DNA from 2 places in the Specibacter sp. AOP5-B1-6 genome. Region 2 is predicted to be linked to the other one. Evidence: predicted binding sites of a transcription regulator. Region 2 holds the regulator's gene; the other holds the start of a gene.
The links. The regulator LexA, encoded in region 2, represses DNA repair genes until DNA is damaged. The targets are predictions, from matches to a motif close to TCGAACANNTGTTCGA.
Positions count from the first base shown of each region.

Region 1: the regulator LexA is predicted to act here: its motif matches at 2,377-2,392, upstream of ACT3TS_RS07995 (Y-family DNA polymerase).

Region 1 is NZ_JBQSVT010000012.1:3,564-7,769, forward strand. It holds gene ACT3TS_RS07985 (FAD-dependent oxidoreductase) at 1-461, opposite strand, end outside; gene ACT3TS_RS07990 (DUF2809 domain-containing protein) at 502-918, opposite strand; gene ACT3TS_RS07995 (Y-family DNA polymerase) at 1,079-2,356, opposite strand; gene ACT3TS_RS08000 (hypothetical protein) at 2,501-2,746, shown strand; gene ACT3TS_RS08005 (Clp protease N-terminal domain-containing protein) at 2,743-3,753, shown strand; gene ACT3TS_RS08010 (hypothetical protein) at 3,759-4,206, opposite strand, start outside.
Region 2 is NZ_JBQSVT010000001.1:21,782-25,987, forward strand. It holds gene ACT3TS_RS00120 (histidinol-phosphate transaminase) at 1-438, opposite strand, end outside; gene ACT3TS_RS00125 (LysM peptidoglycan-binding domain-containing protein) at 584-1,132, opposite strand; gene lexA (transcriptional repressor LexA) at 1,409-2,152, shown strand; gene ACT3TS_RS00135 (phosphotransferase) at 2,450-2,680, opposite strand; gene ACT3TS_RS00140 (DUF2268 domain-containing protein) at 2,681-3,562, shown strand; gene ACT3TS_RS00145 (MerR family transcriptional regulator) at 3,569-4,206, opposite strand, start outside.

The sequences.
Region 1 (4,206 bases), on a different contig from region 2:
TTGTCCCACGTGCCGGTGGCATTGATGACAAGGCGGGTTTCGAAGGCTCCCCGGTCAGTTTCCACCACCAGTGGCGGGCCGGCAATGTCGGCGGGGACACCGCCGTCGTCCTCGAGAAACAGCATGGCTGAATCCGCAATGAGCGGGCGCACGGCAAGCACCTTCACGGGCCTGTGCACCGGCAAATCGAAGGTTTTCTCGTAGCTGCCGTAGTAGCGGGAGACCACGGCAGAGGCCGGTTCGGTGGGATCGGCCGGGGGACGTTTCATGCCGGGCAGGTCGTGGATGCCGTGCGCGCCGCCCAGGGTCAGCGATGGCCAGCGGTGCAGCCAGGCGCCCCCGGGGTCGGGATTGGCGTCCAGCACCACAAAGTCAGTCTCGGGATTCAGTCCGTGCCGGCTCAGGTAATACGCGGCCGAAAGCCCGGCCTGACCTGCGCCAATAACCACCACATCCAGCATCCTTGCCTCCTACAGATCTCCAACGGGCGGCTGTTGAGGGCTATTCCGCTTGTGTGGCACGCCACTGGGCGCCGCGCTCGGACAGCAGATTGTCGGCAAAGCAGACGGCCGCCGCTCCCACCGCGTACGCCACCAGGTCCAGCGCGGAGAAGGTGGTGCCAAAGAGCAGGCGCGACGGCGGAAAGCTCTCCGCCAGCTGTTCGGGCACGCCCGTCAGCTGGGACAGCTCGATGACGGCGCTGACCGCGAAGGCTGCGAGCGCCAGCCAGTGGCGCTTGGCTGCCGGCATGATGAGCGCGAGCACCAGGTAGAGGAGCACAGTGTAGAGCGCGTCGGTGATGAGGTTGGCGAAGCCCCCGGGCACGAAGAAATGGAGCATCAGGCCAACGATGACCGCGTCGCCTGCTGCGAGGAACAGCCAGAAGCGCCGGGGCTTGGCGATTTTCACTTGATTCATGGGCTTGAGTCTAGTGGCGGTTCAGTCCTGCCACTCCACACCTGCCAGGTCCGCCAGCTCCTCGTTCGATTGTGAGAGTTCCGGCCAAGCATCCTTGGCACGGAATACAAGAACGGGTCCGGGGCCTGACACTTATCCGGGGCTGGCGGGCGGCAGCCCGTTACGCCCGCACAACCGGCAATTCCTGCCACTCCGTGGTGTACCGCGGAGAGGAATGTTCACGCTTCATCGACCACTGCGGCGCCTCGGCCAGCCCGCCAATCCCGATGCCGATGGCCATGGCGCCGAACCTGCTGCGGACTTCTCCCAGCACCCCGCCCACGTCCGGCTGCGCCTCCCCGGCACCGAAAACGTCAAGCATCCCCGATCCTGAAGCCGGCTCAAGTCCACCGAACATGACACCGGCCCGCAGGTAGGAGGCACCGGCAACGGCGCTTTGCCTGATGGCGGCAACGGCGGCCCGGACCAGCACAATGGGGTCCCGGGTGGGCGTCGCGAAGCGGATCGTCGTGGCCGGAAAGCTCCCCTCGCCTGCCGCGAACCGGCTCGTTCCGGCCGTGACCGTCATGATTGCAGCCCGCAGGCCTTCCTCATTGAGCCGGGCGGCACCGCGCTGGGCATACACGGTCATGACCTCTTCCATCCCCGCCACCGTCGTGACGGGGGCGGAAAAGCTGCGTGAGAACATGATCTGCTGTTTGTCCACGTGCTCTTCGGCGTGGGGGATGCACTCAGTTCCGTTCAATTCCATCACGGTGCGCTGCAGCACGACGGAGAACTTCTTGCGAATCAACGCCGGGTCCGCCGATTTGAGGTCGGCGATGGTTTCGATGCCCATCAGTTTCAGCCTGGCAGTCGTCTTGCCGCCCACTCCCCACAGGCCGGAGGCCGGAACGCGTGCCTGGATTGCGGCAACTTGCCTTTCCGGCATGGCGTCCAACGCACACACCCCGCCCATCGCCGGATTCTGCTTCGCGATCCTGTTGGCAAACTTCGCCAGCGTCTTCGTGGCGGCCACACCAACGCAGACAGGCACACCCACGTGGCGCATGACGGCAGCCCGGATGTCGCCGGCTGCTGCCTGAAGCTGTGCGGAGTCCCCCACCAGCCCCACGAACGATTCGTCGATCGAGTAAACCTCCTGCCAGGTGCCAAAGCGGCCCACCACTTCCATGACCCGGGCACTCAAGTCCCCGTACAGTTCATAGTTGCTGGAGCGCGCCACCAGCCCCCAGGCCCTGGCCTGCGACTGGAGCTGGAACCATGGCGTCCCGGTGGCGATGCCAAGTTCCTTTGCTTCCGCTGAACGCGCCACCACACAGCCGTCATTGTTTGACAGCACGACGACGGGACGGCCTTCCAGCTTGGGGTCAAAGACCCGTTCGCAGGAGACATAAAAATTGTTCACGTCCACCAGGGCGATGCGTGCGTTGCTCATGCACCCCATTCTCCCATGATCCGAACACACATTCGAGTCATTTGCATGGCATCAAGCCCTCAGGCCGCAGTGGCAGGCGCCATCCCAGCAAACACGGAGCAACCCAGGTTGACAGCCTCGGCCTTAGCAACCTAGGTTTACAACATGGAACCACGACAGATCGCCAAGACGGCAGCGGACACGAACGATCCCCGCTCCGGGCTTCGAGCTGTCGCGTCCTTGCGCGTCCTTGCCGACACGCTTGAGCTCGCCCAGGTGGAAGCTGCATTGCGTGAAGGAATGAGCTGGCAGGATGTCGCCGACGCACTCGGCGTGACACGGCAGGCGGCGCACAAGAAATATGCAAAGCGGATCGATCCGAGAATCCCCGTCCCCAGGAGAAACCAATGAGCAAGTTCGTCAGGGCCGCAACCACCAGCCAAACCCTGTCCCTCGCAGCCATGGAGGAGGCCTCCCGCATGGGCCAACGGGAGCCCGACGTCGAGCATCTGCTCCTTGCGCTGACGCTCAGTGAGCAAACCGCCGGCCAAGTGCTGCGCAGCCACGGCGTCACCCTCGAGGCAACCCGACAGGCCATTGCCGAGCAGCGGAGCCTGGCGCTGCAATCCATCGGAATCGACCTCCCGGCGCCCGACGGAGGGCGCATCACCTTCCACGAAACCAATGGGTACGAATGGGGCAAGCGCGCCTTCGATGTCATCACCCGGGCGTCCAAGGGCAAGAACGACGGCGATGCTGCCGCCGTCTTGGCAGAACTTCTCTCCGAACCGAGCGGACTCATTGAGGAGCTGCTGCAGCGGCTGGGCACCTCCCCGGCGGCACTCATCAGCCAGCTGGCCGACGCCGAAGAATCCAATGCCGCCGCAACTCCCTCAACATCGCCAACACCAATCGCAGTACCTCCTGACAGTAAGCACGGTTCCACCGAGGTATTTGTTCCTGCCCCGATCGAGAAGGTGTGGGCCCTGCTGGTGAACCCTCAGAGGATGCCGGAGTGGGAGCCACTCACCGGCAGCATCATTGCGCCGGGCATCACCGGCGATGCAATGGTGGGAGCTAGCTGGTTGACGATTCCACCAACCGAATGGCCGGACGGGAAGACAGTACGCGTGCGGAGGGGCAGCGAGCGCCGTCGAGTCGAGCTGGTCTCAGTTGCGCCCGAATCAAGCATCAGCTGGCGATTCACATACCCCAATCTGGGTCGAAGCAATTCGTACCAGTTGTACATTGCACTCTCTGCCACGACAGGAGGCACCCGGCTGGGCATTACCTTGGCCTGGCAGCGCAGTCGTGACTGGCGTCGGGCGGTCGGATTCATGCTGACGCCGCTCCAACGCTTCGCGATCTGGATGCAGCTGCGCCAGTTTGCAGGAGGAATCAGCCGCGCCTTCCGCTGACGAGACTAGTGCGGATAGGACACCTGCGAAACAGGTCGGCGACGCCCCTCGTTCAGTCGCCTCCATGCCCAAACGGCGAGCGCGGCAGCGGCTACCGGTGCGATGAATCCTGCCGCAGTCACGGCCATGATCGCGGGGACGACACCGGCCAGACCGAGGGCCACACCCACGGCAATGCGCACGGCGGGCCTGGTCGACAGCAATCCACTGACCGGCAGCGCGAACGCCAGACTCCCCAGCACGGCGGCAGGCAGCATCAACGGCCACTGCAGGGAACTGCCAGCACCTGAAAACTGTGCGGCGGACGCTACGCCCAGGCCTGCACACAACAGCAGTGCCGACCAGCCCACGATGGCACCAAAACGCGGCGTGAGCAGCAAGGCGGCTGCAACAACTGCGGGCATGGCGGCCAACGCGCCTGCGGCCAATCCAAGATTCATTGCATTCGTGGAG
Region 2 (4,206 bases):
GGACAGGCTGAAGTCGGGTGCCCGCTCTCCGGCGAGGTAACCGGTTCCGGTGCCGCTGGCCAGCAACGGGTACATGGAGTATGTGGGAGGGAAGCTCATTACGGTGCGTCCCGGACCGCCAAATGCCTGCAGCAGCTGTTGCAGGACCTCGTTTGAACCGTTCGCCGCCCACAGGTTGGTTTCACTGAGCCCGTGGCCCAGGTACGCCGCCAGTTCCTGGCGCAAGACGGTGAATTCCCTGTCCGGGTAGCGGTTCAGGCCGTCAAGCTCGGCCGCCACAGCCGCCAGGATGGCTTCCCGTGCGTCGGCGGGAACGCCAAAAGTATTTTCGTTGACGTTCAGCAGCACCGGCACGTCAATCTGGGGCGCACCGTAGGGGTGCTGTCCGCGCAGATCGTCGCGGAGCGGCAATTGGCCCAAGAGTTCAAACTCATCCATGGCACCAGCTTAATTGGTGACCGGTCCAAATGCCGAAACGCCGACACCATGCGGACACCTTGACAGCGGGTGCGGGGTTTGCGGGCTTCCGCGGCATAGCCAACGGGCGCTGCCACAACAGGCACTGCTTAGGGGGTGGAAGGCACTATTTGGGGAGCGGAACGTACAGGCGCTGACCGGCCTGCAGGACTCCGCTGCCCAGTTCATTGAGCGCCACAATCTCACTGACAACGTCACGAACGTCGCCATTTGGGTTTGAAGCGCTGGCAATGCTCCACAGATTGTCCCCGGGAAGGACCGTGACGGACACGGCGTAATCGGCCAGGTCCACAGCCGTGTACTCTGCGGAGGCCTGGGCCGGGGTGGCAATGGAGCCCAGCCCGATGGCCAAGGCTGCAAAAACCATGACGGCGGCGGTGACAATGGCTGGCACACCAAGGAGCACCAAACGGCCGCGGCGGGTCAACTGGATTCGGGCCTTGTCGCTGCCCTTCAGGTCCGTGTCGGGCCGGATCGGGCCGGGCTGGATTGGGTCGGGCTGGATCATTCCGCGCTTCGCAGATCCAAGCCTTGACGCACTGCCATTGACAGCACCGGCAGTGGCCGGCTGAAAGCGCCACGGTGCAGCATCACCGGCCGTCGAATTGTTTGCGTACCTGCTGCGGGTTCCTGCTGAGATAACCATTGCATTCATGATTTCTGGTCCTTTCGCCGTGGATCAAGATCCCTGGCCATCAACATCCATCGGATCAAATTTCCATGCTTTATATCTTCGATAGAGCGTATGTTCTAGTTAACTACTAGTACAGTTTTAGCACCTATGGACGACACTTGCCAAGGGCTGATAGAACAAATGTTTGAAATTGCTTCGATTGTGGCTTAAACTTGTAAAACAAGGATTGGCCGCTAGATGCAGTCCACCAGCAGGCACTGACATTGTTCAGGGCAGCCACGAAAGGACCCCGGAACCATGGCGCTTCCAGAACCTCCGCACCGCATCCCCCAGGCGCCCAGTCGCGCCGGAATGAAGGGGTTGACCGTCCGGCAAAAGAAGATCTTGGAGTGCATCCAGCGCTCCATCGCCGACAAGGGCTACCCGCCCTCAATGCGTGAAATTGGTGACTCGGTGGGGCTTGCCAGCCTGTCCAGCGTCACGCACCAGCTGAGCCAGCTTGAACGCCATGGCTACTTGCGCCGCGACCCCAAACGTCCCCGGGCCATGGAGGTCCTCATTCCGCTGGTGCTCGACAGCGGCAAGGTTGAGATTGAAGGCGTCAGTTCGCCTTCCAATCTGCGCAGCTCCAACGGCTTGAACTTTGCCGAACTCAGCAGCTCCTCGGACACGGCCTTTGTGCCTCTCGTCGGACGCATCGCGGCTGGCGGGCCCATCTTGGCCGACCAGTCGGTTGATGACATCATGCCGCTGCCCCGGCAGATTGTGGGCAGCGGCGAGCTGTTCATGCTCAGGGTTCAGGGTGACTCCATGATTGACGCTGCCATCTGCGATGGCGACTGGGTGGTGGTGCGCCAGCAAAACACGGCCAACAATGGCGACATCGTTGCTGCGCTCCTTGAAGACGAGGCCACTGTAAAGACCTTTCGGCAACGGGACGGCCACACCTGGCTGCTGCCCCAGAACACGCGCTATGAGCCCATCCTCGGCGACCACGCAACCATCATGGGCAAGGTTGTCTCGGTGCTCCGCAGCCTCTAGCACCAGCCCTGCCGACAGTGCGGCGCCCCAGCCAAGTGGCCGGGGCGCCGCACTGTTCAGTCTTGTTTTGGGCAGCGTGACTTTGCTGTGCCGCTGGCCCGCAGTGGGAGGCCAGGTTATTCGTGTGGGATCCGGAGCTGGCCGTGATCAGCTGAACCAAGAATCCGGTTGCTGCCGGACTACGCTTGATTTTCGCGAAGCCACTCGGATGCTGTAGCGGCGGCCGCTGAGATCTCAGGCCCTGGCCGTCCGGAGACGATCAGGAAACCCACTTGCTGAAGACGAAAAAGTATTTCGTCAAATCAAAGCCCGCTCGACTTGATCAGCGGAAGCAGTCAGGGCGAGCTTCTCCCAGCCGTGCCAGACTCCCAAACTGGCGAGGCCAGTCGATCGATCACTCTCAGAGGACAAATCCCAGTCCAGGACGCCGGCTGGCCGCCCTTGATCCCAAAGGACGTTATGGCCTCCCAAGTCCCCATGGGTACGACATTTGACCCTGACGCAGCGTAAGGCTTTAGCGTGGGGCACATGACAATCAATGTATTGAACACCTCACATGGAATGAGCACTGTGCTGGCCGCCGACGAGGCCAACCGTCCGGAACTACTGCGAAGCATGCTTGCTCCGATGCAAAACATGTTCCGGTATTTCCCTGGTGAAGTCGACCTCGTGCAAATGCATGCGAGGAGCTTTGGATTCCCGCTCAATCGGCGGACAGACGAGGTGCGTGCTGCCCTCAAACTCTTGCAGTCGGCGGATGCGTGGATCCGGATCGAGGGTGCCCTGGCCGACGCCGTCGAGGTTCAGAAGCTCGCCATTCCCGGTATCCAGATCCCCGACATCACATTCCTTCTGGTCCTGGGCGACCCTGACGATGGATATTTCATGGGACCCGCGCGGGGGTTCAGCGGAAATGGCAGTGCCACGGGTTTCATCTCATTTACCCTTTGGCCAACGACGGAAAATCTTGAACGACTGGAGGCGGCAGCTGTCCACGAGCTGAACCACAACTTGAGATACGCACCAGGCGGGGTCATATGGGATCCAAAAATGGTCGCCGTTGGCGAACTAATCGTTTCAGAGGGACTTGCTGACGCATTTTCGCGGCAGCTGTACGGTCCGGCCGGTTACACCCCGATAGGTGTCCCCCACCTCAGCAGTGAGACAGTTTTCGAAAAGGTCGTTTCCGGACTGGACGTCCAAGGCATGCAACACTTCACGGCGTGGGTGCATGGCGATGAGGCAGCCAGCCGATTTGGCACTGACCCCGTCGGTGTTCCCACAGGAGCCGGATACGCGGTCGGCAACCGCCTGGTGGATGCCTACCTTGCCGCTACCGGCAAAAGCGCGGCCGAGGCGCTCCACGCACCCGCTGCTGAACTTGTAAGGGTTGCCCTCAATCCGAGCTAAGTGACGCTACTCCCAGGCTGCCGTGTCAGGTTCGATTCCCTTGGCCCGTGCATGGGCATCGATAACCAGTTTCATCCACTCGGCAAGTCCTGGTTCGAATTGATCGTAGTACTCGGTGAATCCGGCCTCGGCGACGTATCTGCGGGCCATGAGCACCTGCATGGACAGAGTGCAGTGGAAGTACTCGCCCATGGCGGCCCGGTGATCCTCCGCCAGGACGTTCGCCGCGTCGCTTCCGGGGATCACGCCCCCGCGCTTCGCCAATGCGAAAGCGTCCGTCACCTCCTGCATTGGTGCGACAGCGCGCTGCCAATCGTCAGCGGTCCGCAATGCTGAACGCTCCGCGTACTCTGCCCACTGCGCGGAGTCGCCCCACTGCTCACGTGCGGAGGGACCCCATGCTGGGTCCCAACTGGCTCCGAACGCATCCTGCTGCTCCGCAGCCGAAAGCAACACCCCCACCTCGTCTGCTTTGAGCATGCGGGCCACAGTGGCCTCGACGGACTGCAAGTGGCGAATCTTGGCTTTCAATTCCTCCTGGCGGAGCTTCATTTCAAGCCGCCGATCGGCGGCAGTGGCGTTGAGCAAGGCTGGTATTTTTCGCAGCGGCACCCCGAGGTCACGGAGCAATTGGACTCGTCGCA